Regions from separate parts of the Exiguobacterium acetylicum genome, predicted to be linked through region 2. Evidence: riboswitches for the same ligand, from Rfam matches in the RefSeq annotation. Region 2 holds a riboswitch; each other region holds the start of a gene.
What was found. Region 2 has a riboswitch for S-adenosylmethionine ahead of K7G97_RS13885 (methionine ABC transporter ATP-binding protein). Riboswitches for the same ligand answer to the same signal wherever they lie in the genome.
Positions count from the first base shown of each region.

Region 1: it holds a riboswitch for S-adenosylmethionine, as region 2 does, so the genes downstream of both, K7G97_RS14790 (alpha/beta hydrolase) here and K7G97_RS13885 (methionine ABC transporter ATP-binding protein) in region 2, are expected to answer to the same signal.
Region 3: it holds a riboswitch for S-adenosylmethionine, as region 2 does, so the genes downstream of both, msrA (peptide-methionine (S)-S-oxide reductase MsrA) here and K7G97_RS13885 (methionine ABC transporter ATP-binding protein) in region 2, are expected to answer to the same signal.

Region 1 covers NZ_CP082333.1:2,876,988-2,881,245, forward strand. Annotated here, with positions in the region: gene K7G97_RS14770 (M20 family metallopeptidase) at 1-73, opposite strand, end outside; gene K7G97_RS14775 (MetQ/NlpA family ABC transporter substrate-binding protein) at 96-914, opposite strand; gene K7G97_RS14780 (methionine ABC transporter permease) at 934-1,584, opposite strand; gene K7G97_RS14785 (methionine ABC transporter ATP-binding protein) at 1,574-2,602, opposite strand; SAM riboswitch class I at 2,689-2,792, opposite strand; SAM riboswitch class I at 3,042-3,143, shown strand; gene K7G97_RS14790 (alpha/beta hydrolase) at 3,211-3,969, shown strand; gene K7G97_RS14795 (thymidine kinase) at 4,044-4,258, opposite strand, start outside.
Region 2 covers NZ_CP082333.1:2,674,935-2,679,192, forward strand. Annotated here, with positions in the region: gene K7G97_RS13875 (glycoside hydrolase family 13 protein) at 1-728, opposite strand, end outside; gene K7G97_RS13880 (aminotransferase class I/II-fold pyridoxal phosphate-dependent enzyme) at 877-2,064, shown strand; SAM riboswitch class I at 2,127-2,232, shown strand; gene K7G97_RS13885 (methionine ABC transporter ATP-binding protein) at 2,316-3,329, shown strand; gene K7G97_RS13890 (methionine ABC transporter permease) at 3,319-3,984, shown strand; gene K7G97_RS13895 (MetQ/NlpA family ABC transporter substrate-binding protein) at 4,012-4,258, shown strand, end outside.
Region 3 covers NZ_CP082333.1:438,612-442,869, forward strand. Annotated here, with positions in the region: gene K7G97_RS02350 (MFS transporter) at 1-153, opposite strand, end outside; gene K7G97_RS02355 (winged helix-turn-helix domain-containing protein) at 168-767, opposite strand; gene msrA (peptide-methionine (S)-S-oxide reductase MsrA) at 995-1,525, opposite strand; SAM riboswitch class I at 1,620-1,723, opposite strand; gene K7G97_RS02365 (M20 metallopeptidase family protein) at 1,786-2,964, opposite strand; gene K7G97_RS02370 (putative quinol monooxygenase) at 3,042-3,335, shown strand; gene K7G97_RS02375 (SH3 domain-containing C40 family peptidase) at 3,393-4,258, opposite strand, start outside.

The DNA of each region.
Region 1 (4,258 bases), 200 kb from region 2:
GATACGATTCCCGTTTTTGTTCGATGTCCTGTTCAATCGTCTCTACCCATGTCGTGCGTACTGGTGTCGTCATACTGTCCACTCTCCTTTTGAAATTATTCGCCGATATCGCTCAGTGGAACGAACGTCGGGATCGTACTGCCCTTGTATTCTTTTTTGATGAAGGCCGCGACATCTTTTTGTTGATACAGCGACGCGATCTTTTTCAGTTCTTTTTTGTTCTTGTCTTCCGTCCGTGTCGCGATGATATTGATGTATGGTTTTGCGGTCTCGTTCTCATGGACGATCGAGTCCTTGATCGGGTTAAAGCCGGCGTCAACGGCAATGCCATTGTTGATGATCGATGCGGCGACGTCCGGTAAGACGCGTGGCGTTTGCCCGGCGACGATCGGGACGATTTTCAGCTTCTTCGGATTCTCGACGATCTTATCGACCGAGCCGTTACCGTCGAAGTCGTCCGGTAGCTTGATTAGACCCGCTTCTTGCAGTAACAAGAGGGCGCGTCCCATGTTCGTCGCTTCGTTCGGAACGGCGATTTTTCCGCCAGTCGGAATGTCTTTGACGTCCTTGTATTTATCCGAGTAGATCCCCATCGGTGCGATGACGGTCGTCGCGATCGGCGATAGCTTCAAGTTATGTTCTTTCTTGAAAGCGTTGAAGTAGGAAATCGTCTGGAAGGCATTGGCGTCGATCTCGCCCTCAGCCAGTGCCATGTTCGGCTGGACATAATCGGAGAACTTGACGAGCTCGATTTTGATGCCCTCCTTCTCTGCTTTTTTCGCGACATAATCCCAAACTTGTGTGTCCGAACCGCTGACACCGAGCTTGATCGTCTTTTCGTCTTCTCCTGATGCTGCGCACCCGGCAAATAAAATCGTCGTGAGTGTTGCTCCAATTGCTACTGCTTTTTTCATGGCTGAATCGCTCCCTTGATTAATGTCTTCTAATTTTTCGTGCGACGATATTGCCAGTCGTCTGTAAGCCTTGGACTAAGATGACGAGAATTCCAACCGTGATGATCATGACTTTCGTATCGAATCGTTGATAACCATAGGTGATCGCTAAGTCACCAAGACCACCGCCTCCAATCGCACCTGCCATCGCCGACGCCCCGATCAAGCCGACCGTCGCGATCGTTAAGTTCAGGATGAGTGAACCGAGTGCTTCCGGTAGGAGGAAGCGGAAAATTGTTTGAAACGGTGTCGCGCCCATCGCTTCTGCTGCTTCAAGAACGCCTTTATCGACTTCGAGTAAAGAACTCTCGATCAGCCGCGCCATGTACGGTGCAGCGTAAAAGACGAGCGGGACGATGGCGGCTTCTGTTCCGATCGATGTCTGGACGATCAACCGTGTCAACGGGATGATCGCAACGAGTAAGATGATGAACGGAATCGAGCGAAAAATATTGACGATACTGTTGAAGAACGTGAACAGCGGGACATTTTCAAGCAATGCGCCTTTTCGCGTGACGACAAGCAGGATCCCGAGTGGTAAGCCGATCAAGGTTGAGAATAAGAGTGAGATGGAGACCATCGTCATCGTCTGTAAGAATGCTGTCCAAATATCACTGTAGTTAACTAGCATCAGCGAGCACCTCCTCAACCGTCACCTGTGCCTGATCGATGTAGTGTAACGCTCGCTTCACTTCAGCCGGCTCACCAATCAACTCGACGAGTAAGGTGCCGAACGGCGTATCCTGCAATTCTGTGATGCTCCCGTGCAAGATATTGACATCGACGTCAAAGCGTTTTGCGACTTGCGATAAGAGCGGTTGACCGGTATGGTGTCCGAGGAAATGAATCTTATAGATCGGATTCGCATTCCGGGACTCGATCAACTGGCGAATCGATGCTGGAATCTCGTCGTGCATGACGGAGCGGACGAAGTTTTTCGCTGTCTCAGTCTGCGGGTTTGAAAAGACGTCGAAGACCATTCCTGACTCGATCAACTTTCCAGCTTCGATGACGGCGACCCGGTCGCAAATTTCACGAATGACGCCCATCTCGTGGGTGATTAAGAGAATCGTGATCCCGTACTCGGCATTGATCCGTTTTAATAACTGGAGAATATGATGTGTCGTCTGGGGGTCGAGGGCTGACGTCGCTTCGTCACATAAGAGGACGGAAGGTTGCGTCGCGAGTGCCCGGGCGATACCAACGCGCTGTTTCTGCCCACCCGACAATTGATCCGGATAATGATCCGCCTTGTCCGCGAGATCGACGAATTCGAGTAACTCCGTTACCCGGCGGCGAATCTCGTCTTTCTTGACGCCTGCGAGAACGAGTGGTTTCGCGACATTCGTAAAGACCGTGTTCGCATTCAATAGATTGAAGTGCTGAAAGATCATCCCGATCCGTTGTTTTGCTTGGCGTAATTTTTTCGGAGACAGTTGCGTTAAATCTTCCCCATCGACCGTCACCGTTCCTGACGTCGGTCGTTCTAACAGATTGACACAGCGGAGCAGTGAACTTTTTCCGGCACCGCTAAAGCCGATGACACCAAAGATTTCGCCTTTTTCGATCGTCAGGTCGACACCGTCGAGCGCTGCGATCGCCTGATCTTTCGTGACGTACGTTTTTTTGACTTGATGAAATGCGATCATTCCGTTTTCCCCCTTCATTCAACAAAAAAGGTCCCTTCTTGAGAAACAAGAAGAGACCTGGATCCGCACAGTGGCAGAATCCACTCCACTCATCTCTCAGACATCTGTCTGATGGAATTGGCACAGTGCTCATAATGAGTCTGTTGCCGAGGTTTCGTAGGGCCAGTCCCTCCACCTCTCTGGATAAGTATTGCGGTATGAAATTCGTATGTGCGTTGTTGCGTTGTTGCTTATGTCGTAAAACTAATTTTTACATTACGGGTCGGAACTTTAAAAGTCAACCAACTTTGCAAAAATAATCCATTTGGCGCATATCGATGGATGAACAAGTTATGAATTAGCTTAATGAACGGATCATGATTCGTCAAGAACGATTTGACAAGTCATTTTCGAACGTGCTACCATCGTTTCAATGATTATTCCGACAATTCCAATATGATATTTATCAAGAGTGAACGAGAGACCTGGCTCTATGACTTCACGGCAACCTGCAATCTGTAAGGTGCTCCGACCAGCAAAGCGCGGCTTTGGATGATACGGTGAAAAACTCGTGGGCGTCCAAGCAGTGACGTCGACGAGTTTTTTTCATGAATGGAGGAAAAATAGTAATGATGAACTATCCTGTACTGACTGGTGCTGAAGCGTTTTATTTTCAAGGTGGACCGATCGGCATTCTAATCTGTCATGGTTTTAATGCGACACCGCAAAGTGTCCGAGACGTCGGTGAGGCATTCGCTGCTGAAGGTTTTACCGTCTATGCCCCGCGCTTACGTGGACATGGAACGAACGTCCGCGAGTTTGAACAATCGACTGCTCGATGTTGGAAGCAAAGCCTGCAAGACGGCTATGAACGTTTACAAGAAACATGCGATCAAGTCTTCGTCATCGGTCAATCGATGGGGGCGACGCTTGCACTGTCACTCGCCGCTGACGGCATTCCGTTCGCCGGCATCATTACGATTAATGCTGCCCTTTCCGTTCCATCCTATGAAGCACTCTCGTTCGACGACGGTCCACAGTATTTACCGGAAGGGGCACCGGACATCAAGCGGTCTGCTTTCGAAATCATCTATGACCTCGTTCCGAGCCGTTGTGCGTTCGAACTCGTTCGTCTGATGGACGAGACGAAAGGACGTCTTGGATCGATCCTTCTACCGACCTTGATTCTTTACTCGGCGACGGATCACGTCGTTCCGCCATCGAGCTCAGATTATCTGCATCAACATATCGGGACGAATGATAAACGCAGCTACTGTTTACTCAACTCGTATCACGTCGCGACACTCGATTATGATCAGGATTTGATCGTTCGTGAGACGATCCGCTTCATCGAACGCTCAAGCCGGTTCTCACAGGAAACGGGATAATAAAAAAAACAGCTATTCACTTAAAAGCGAATAGCTGCTACATCAAAGGACGACCGCGATCGGTTCGTCTTTTTTTAATTTTCTTGGTGCTGCACCGACTGGAGCGGCTTCGGTTTTCCAGGCACCTCATGGCAATGGCGGCATCGTGGCTCATACGATTCTGAAGCGCCTACTAGGATGATCGGATCATCGTAGTTCGCTGGTTTTCCATCAATCAACCGTTGTGTCCGGGAAGCCGGATCCCCACACGAAAGACAGATGGCTTGCAGCTTCGTCACGAATTCTGCGC
Region 2 (4,258 bases):
AAGTCTTTACCAGCGAGAACATTCGCATGCATCTCCTGCAAAAAATCATGCACGCCGGGCTGATTTCCAAGGTACGAGAGATCAAACGGATTGGCGACATCCTCAAACGACCGTTTTTTGATCAAGTTGATGACATCCATTCGGAAGCCATCGATCCCTTGAGCGATCCACCAGTTCATCATATCGTAGATCGCTTGTCTCACAGCTGGGTGCTCCCAATTTAAGTCAGGCTGTTCTTTGGCGAAGGAATGAAAATAATACTGCCCGCGTTCTTCACTCCACGTCCATGGGCTTGGCGCAAAGTACGAGCGCCAGTTGTTCGGAGGCGTCTCTTTCGTGCCATCCTGCCAGATATACCAGTCATCCTTATCGTTGATCCGCTCACATGACTGACGGAACCAGTCATGCTGGTCACTCGTATGGTTCACGACTAAATCGAGAATGACCTTTAATCCACGGGCATGAGCGGCCGTGATCAACTCCTGTAGATCTCCCATTGTTCCCGCTTTTTCCATGATCTCGTAATAATCGGCAATATCATAGCCGTTATCGACGTCTGGGGAACGATAACACGGATTCAACCACACGACATCGACACCAAGTGAAGCGATGTAATCAAGCTTGTCGATGACACCTCGTAAATCACCGATCCCATCCCCGTTCGAATCTTTAAAGCTACGCCAGTAGACTTGATAGACGACTGACTCTTTCCAGTTAGCTCGCTTCATCTTCCCACTCCTCTCCCTACTCTTTATTCCCGCTCCACTTATCTGTACCTGTTTATCCGACAATTTTTTTGAATTTCGAAAAAGTTCTTTTCTTTTGACTGAATATTCGTTATCCTTGACGACAATACCACGAAGGAGGCATTCATCCATGAAACATTTCGCTCCATCCATCGCCATTGATCGGCTTCCTGCTCCCGTCTTCGCTGAACTCGCGAACCGAATTGGTGCTGTAAAAGCAGCCGGACATGATGTCATCACACTTGGTCAAGGAACACCCGACCAGACGACGCCTGTACATATTCTCGATGCCTTAAAACAAGCCATCGACGAGCCAACGAACCTTCAATATCCACCGTTTCGTGGACATGATTTTCTAAAACAAGCCGTCGCGCGCTTTTATGCGACTGAATTCGGTGTCACGATCGATCCGGCAACGGAAGTCGCAATTCTCCTCGGCAGTAAAGCCGGCATCGTCGCCTTACCGCAGACGATCGTCAACCCTGGAGAAGGTGTCATCGTTCCGGATCCAGGATACCCGGATTACCTGTCTGGCGCAGCACTTGCTGGTGCTTACCCGATTACGCTTCCGTTGCTTGAGAAAAATAACTTCTTACCGGATTACGACTTACTTGATACGACGGACGTCGAGCGTGCCCGGATGTTGTTCCTCAACTACCCGAGTAATCCGACGGGGGCGACCGCGACGGCAGAAGCCTTCGAACAGACAGTCGCTTTCGCCGATGCCCATGATATCTGTGTCGTCCATGACTTAGCATACGGCGGCATCAGTTTCGATGGTCCGACACGGAGCTTCCTGCAGACGGAAGGGGCAAAAGACGTCGGGATCGAGCTATTCTCACTCTCAAAACGCTTTAACATGTCCGGCTTCCGGATCGCCTTTGCGATTGGTAATCCGTCCGTCATCTCAAGCATCGAAACATACCAAGAACATCTCTACGTCAGTGCCTTCACACCGATTCAGCATGCGGCGACCGTCGCTCTGACGAGTGATCAGACGTGCGTCCGCGAGTTAAGTAGCTTGTATGAAACACGACGCGATGCGTTGTTCGCAAAACTCGATGCGATTGGTTGGAGTGGTCCACGCCCAGGCGGTTCCTTCTTCGTCTGGCTTCCTGTTCCGGAAGGTTACACGTCCCAAAGCTTCACCGATCATCTACTTGACGAAGCACACGTCGCCGTGACCCCGGGATCATTCTTCGGCGAATACGGTGAAGGCTACGTCCGCATTAGTTTGATTGCTGACGTCGAACGTCTAGAAGAAGCCGTCGATCGAATCGGAACGCTCAACCTGTTCCGGACACCTGTTGCGGAATAATTCTGAAAAAACATTTGACAGATGGGAATCATTTCCGTTAAAGTAAATCCCAACAGCATAACTACTTATCGAGAGCGACCGAGGGATTAGGCCCAACGACGTCCGGCAACCACCTGTAAGGAACGGTGCCACATCCTACAGAATGATTTTCATTCTGAGAGATAAGTTACGAAATCTTACACTTTCGTCGCTTTTTTCTGGTTGCTCTGCTACTAGGAAAAAGCGACTTTTTTGTATGAGGAGATGAGCGGATGATTGAATTCAAACACATTACAAAACGGTTCGTCCGAGACCGGACCCCGATTTTTGCATTACGGGATGTCGATTTGACGATCCAAAAAGGAGAAATCTTCGGAATCATCGGTGAGTCCGGTGCCGGTAAAAGTACGTTGCTTCGCCTGATCAACGGGCTCGAGCATCCGACACAAGGAACCGTCAAGGTCGACGGTGTCTCGCTCGGCGGGATGTCAAAAGCAGATTTGCGTCAACTTCGCTTGCGGACAGGAATGATCTTTCAACATTTCCAATTGATTCAGTCGCGCAACGTCGCGGATAACATCGCTTTTGCACTCAAGGCCGCTGGCGTCAAACGTGCAGATTTCCCGGAGCGAATTCGCGAACTCGTCTCGCTCGTCGGACTTGAAGGATTTGAGACGAACTTCCCGAGTCAATTAAGCGGTGGGCAGAAACAGCGCGTCGGGATTGCCCGGGCACTCGCAAACAATCCGACCGTCTTGTTATGTGATGAAGCGACATCCGCTCTTGACCCCGTTACGACACTACAGATTCTTGAACTGCTGAAGGATTTGAATGAACGACTCGGCTTGACGATCGTCCTCATCACGCATGAGATTGATGTCGTCAAACAGATTTGCCATCGTGTCGCCGTCATGTCGCAAGGTGAAGTCGTTGAAGTCGCCTCAACCTATGACTTGTTCAGTCAAGCCAAGCATCCGGTGACGCAACATTACGTCGATACGGCACTACAAATCGAATTGCCGGAACGCATCTTGCAGGCAACTCCGGGTAAGATCATCCGCTTGCAGTTCACGGGCGAGAAGACCGGTGAGAGTACGTTATCAGAAGCGATCCGCCGTTACGATATCTCAGTTAGCATCTTGCACGGTAAGGTCGACTACATTCAAGACGTCGCCTTCGGTGTCCTGATTGTCAGCTTGACGGGATCATCCGATCAAATCGCTCCTGCCCTCGACTGGCTCGCGACGGAACTTCACGCACTCGAGGTGATTCAGGATGTGGCTTGATCGTATTCAAACGATGTTACCCGAGCTCTTGAAGGCACTCGGCGAGACGGCTTGGATGGTCGGAATTTCACTTACTTTCGCATTGGTCGTCGGGATTCCGCTCGGGATTCTCTTGTTCGTCACCGACCGCGGATTATTTTTTCAAAACCTTGCCGTCCGCCGTGTTCTTGACTTCGTCGTCAACATCGTCCGGTCCTTACCGTTCATCATCTTGCTCGTCGCCCTTATTCCATTGACGAAGTTCTTACTCGATAATACGATCGGTCCGACGGCAGCATCCGTCAGCCTTAGTGTCGCAGCGATTCCGTTTCTCGCGCGCCTTGTCGAAACATCACTCCGCGAGATTCCGCCTGGTCTGATCGAAGCAACAGAAGCATGTGGGGCGAAACCATTACGGATCATCGTCAGTGTCCTCTTACCGGAAGCACTCCCTGGCATCATTCAGGGCATCACATTAACGACGATCAGCTTAATCGGCTTCTCAGCGATGGCTGGGATCGTCGGCGGCGGTGGTGTTGGTGACCTCGCGATCCGTTTCGGTTACTATCGCTACGATAACCTCATCATGATCGTGACGATCGTCGTGCTCATCGTCATCGTTCAAAGTATTCAAGCACTTGGCAATCAACTGGCGCGAAAAACAGATAAACGCTAATCATACATACAAAGGGAGAGTGGAATCATGAAAAAACGATATGCCTTTTTAGCAACAGCCTTACTCGGCGCAGGAGTCCTCGCAGGATGTGGAGACAGCAGTGCTGATGAAAAAGACAAGACGATCAAGATTGGTGCGACGAGCGGTCCGTATAGCGACATGGTTAAACAAGCGATTCAGCCACAACTCGAGAAGAAAGGCTATAAAGTCGAAATCGTCGAGTTCAGCGATTACATCCAACCGAACATCGCCCTCGGTAGCGGGAACATCGACG
Region 3 (4,258 bases), 970 kb from region 2:
TGACGCCTGGTTTAGCGTATGGATGACATACCATTGTTCAACAAACAGATAGGTTGATAGGGAGAGGGCGGAGCACATACCGGACCCCCATAAAAATAAAAAAGATCGATTTTTAAACAGTGATTGTTGCGTATCCATTTCAACAGGTAGCATAAGACACCTCCGATTTAGACCTCGTCGTTCTCAAACAGTGGTTCATCAATTGCGAAGGCAGTCGTCATGATATAGAAGTGTTTTTTATCTTTTTTGTCTAGTGAAGGAGACCGTGTGAACTCGTCCAATAGAGCACGATATTTTGTAGCAAAGCGTTGAAAGTCGGCTTCAGACATCGTCAGTTCCTTTTGAAGTGATAAACTCATCCAGTCCTCGACGTTCGGAGATGAAGGAGAAAAAGTAGCTGTCGGAGCCGTAAGAACGCGTGTCTTTGCCCGGTCCAATACTTCGAGATACGACTGCCGGGTCGCTTCATTCGTCTCGACGAAGTTCAGTAGATGATCGGCAGGAATGTATCCTCGAGCAATCGCTTGATAGTATTTCAATAGATTGCCGCCCTGTTCTTCCGTCCGGACGAGACGAATCAAGTCATGCTTTTCAAGTTCCCGTACGTGATAGAGGACCTTCGCGCGAGATAACGTCAGCAAGTGGGCTAACTGATGTACCGTGTGTGGTTTTTCGACGAGAAACATAAGGATTTTTGTTCGTAACGGATCACTGATCACTTTTAACTGTTCATAGCTCTCTAATATGTGAATCGCTTTTTGTTCCATATAATCATCTCCTTTTTAACCGGTTAATTTTTATTAACCGTAAAACAAAAGACTTCGTTTGTAAACGATTACAAATTTATGTAAGGGTGTTGGCAAAGAAGACATCATTTGTTTACATAAAAAAACTGATTCCATGACATCTCGATCATCCTCCACTTTTTACTGAAAGTAGGGGAAGAACGAGATGTTTGAAATCAGTTTCAGCTACTGTATGTGGTTCGAGGTGATTAGACCGTCGTCGTATCTTTCCATTCCTGCTCGATGAAAGCATCGCGACCAGAAGCAGCACGATCTTTTTTATAGTGCTCTGGATTTTTCTTATGGAAGTCTTGATGGTACTCTTCCGCCGGATAAAATTCAGAAGCGGCATCGATCCGCGTCACGATCGGTTGTTTGAAACGATTGCTTGCAGCAAGGGCGTCACGGGAAGCGATCGCTGCTTCGTGCTGTGCATCCGTATGATAGAAGATCGCTGGTGCGTACTGCGTGCCGCGATCTTGGAATTGACCTTCTGCATCCGTCGGATCCGTTTGTGGCCAGTAGAGTTCGAGCAGACGCTCGTACGGGAACAGGCTCGGATCAAACGTGATTTGGACGACTTCGAGATGTCCCGTCGTTCCTGTTTTGACTTGCTCGTACGTTGGGTTATCGACGTGACCGCCCATGTAACCCGACACGATTCCCTCGATTCCTGGTAATTCTTCAAACGGTGTCACCATGCACCAAAAACATCCACCTGCAAATGTTGCTTTTTCCATCTGTCTCTTCCTCTCCGTGGGAAATCCCCATTGTATGTCTGACAGCGAGAAAACGAAAACGACTCCTTCGCTTGGTTGCAAAAGGAGTCGCCGCTTTTTATCAACCAAAGCTTTCGCTTTGCTGGTCGTAGCACCTTGCTATGCGCAGGTTGCTGGGACGTCATCGATCCAGATCTCTCGGTCCACTCTTGATAAGGGTATATGAAGTTGATGTCATTCGTTATCATTGTTGTGATGATACCATTCACACAGAAATAAAGTCAATCCTTAGGTTTCAAGGCACGTAAAACCGTCGCTCCGAGTGTCTTCGCACCAATCAACAACGCCTGTTCGTTGATTTCGTACTGCGGATGATGCTGTGGATAGTTGACGCGACCGTCCGTATATCCGGAACCGGTAAAGAAGTAACTTCCAGGGACGTGTGTTAGATAATGCGCGAAGTCATCCGCAGCCATCATTGGTGTAAGTGCCCGGACGGATGCTTCCGGTAAGAAAGAAGCGGCTTCCTGAACGAGTTTTGTCTCGTCCGGATGATTCCAAAGCGCCGGGTAACCTGTCGTGAAGTCAATCGAATAAGTAGCACCGATGCCGGCACATGTCGTTTTGGCGACAAGATCGACTTCTTGCCGGAGCTGATGCCGAAGGGTCTCATTGAACGTCCGGATCTCCCCGACGATGCGTGCTTCACCCGTGACGATGTTCGGCGCCGTTCCTGCGTGGAAGGATCCGATTGCAAGAACAGCGGGCTCGAACGGATCGACCCGTCGACTGACAAGGTGTTGTAGGTTGCAGACGAGCTGCGCCCCAGCGACGAGCGCATCTTTTGTTTTGTGCGGTGCTTGCGCATGCCCACCTTGACCATGGACGATGATTTCAAATTCGTCGATCGCACATAATGTATGTCCTTCCCGAAACCCAATCGTACCGACCGGTAAATCATTTTCGAGATGTGTCGCGAAAATCGCATCGACACCTTCGAGAACGCCGGCTTCGATCATTTGGATCGCGCCACCGGGAAAGACCTCTTCACCATGCTGATGGATGATTCGAATCGTTCCATGTAATTGATCGCGTAGCGGATAGAGTGTAGCAGCAAGGGCCATCACCATCGCCGTATGTCCATCGTGTCCACAGGCATGCATGACACCGGGATGAATCGACCGGAAGGCAAGCGTCGTCTCTTCTTGAAGTGGTAAAGCATCGAAATCTGCACGGACCGCAATCGTCGGACCAGGCTGTTTGCCTTCGATCGTCGCGACGACACCACGACCTCCGACGGCTGTTTGATAAGGGATGCCCTGCTCCGCATAAAAGTTTGCAATCCGTTCTGGTGTACGGACTTCCTGAAAAGAAAGTTCCGGGTGTCGATGAAAATCACGCCGTAACGCAATCATCTTTGGTTCGAATTGTTCGAGTGCTTCAAAAAGTTGTGTTTGCATCTTCAAGCTCCTTTGACGTGTGTTTTTTCGTGAAAATGGGTACAGATACAGGTAATCACGAAAGGGGATAATGAAACATGGGAGAAATCGTCGTCAACGCTGTACTTACCATCAAAGCAGGACTCGCGGATCAAGTCTTTCCGATTTTAGAAACGGTCTATCATGCCGCACAAAAAGAGGAAGGATGCTTGCGCTATTCCTTGCATCAATCGATCGAGGATGAGCATCAGTTCATGCTGTATGAAGTGTATCGTGACGAAGAGGCGCTTGAAGCGCATATCGCATCCGACCACTATAAAGCATACCGTGAACAGATCGAGTTATACTTGATGGATCGACAAGTAACGAAATACGTCGAGATGACATTCTGACGTGTTGCGATAAGAAGAGACGAACCCGTCGAATTCGACGGATTCGTCTTTTTTGTCTTACATCGATTTGAAACCGAGGAAATGCTCTTGCCAACGCGGTTCATAAATCGAGTTGATTTGAAGCTGTGAACCGCCCGCATGGATGAAGTGTTCGCTATCGAGCATGATCCCGATATGCGATGGACCATCCGTGTAGGTATTCTGGAAGAAGACGATATCCGAGCGTTTGCCGCTTGAGATACTCGTCCGACGATTCGTAAAGAACGCACCGTACCAGTAGCCACGAACATTCGTCCGACCACCGTATTTTCCAGCCTTGTTCGTCGCGTAATGAATCAAACCGGAACAGTCAAAACCACCGTTCACGGCATCTTGCGAACCCCATGTGTAAGGTGTGCCGATATGTTGAACGGCTGCTTGGATCAGCTTTTCACCGCGCGTATTATTCTTTTTAACGACCCGTTTATCGGACGTGATCGTCACAGCGGATACAGGAAGATAAACAGGTGTCCAGCCTGACTGGATGACATAGAAGTTTCCGACTCGATGACGCGGATAAACGCGTTTGCCTTGTTCAACGAGTCCGCTACCTTTTGGACTCGTCGGACTCGCAAAGAACGACGTCGTCTGTTTGACCGTATAGATTTTCGCCCGGTCGATCGCTTTTTGTGTCAGTTTCATATCGGGTTTGCTCGTGCTGATATAAGGGTTGAGGACGTAACCGGTCTGACCATTTGCCAGGCGAACTTGCCAAAAATCATCATCAATTGATTTTAGACCAATTAATTTCGTCCCTTTCTTCAAATAGGCAGCTGGGCGACTGTAAGCCACGTCAGCAGAGAAGAGTGGCGTCTGGTCCAGATGGACATAAAATGTCGTGCCTTTTTTTGCTTTTGCCGTCGGCTTGTTCAGTCCGATACGAC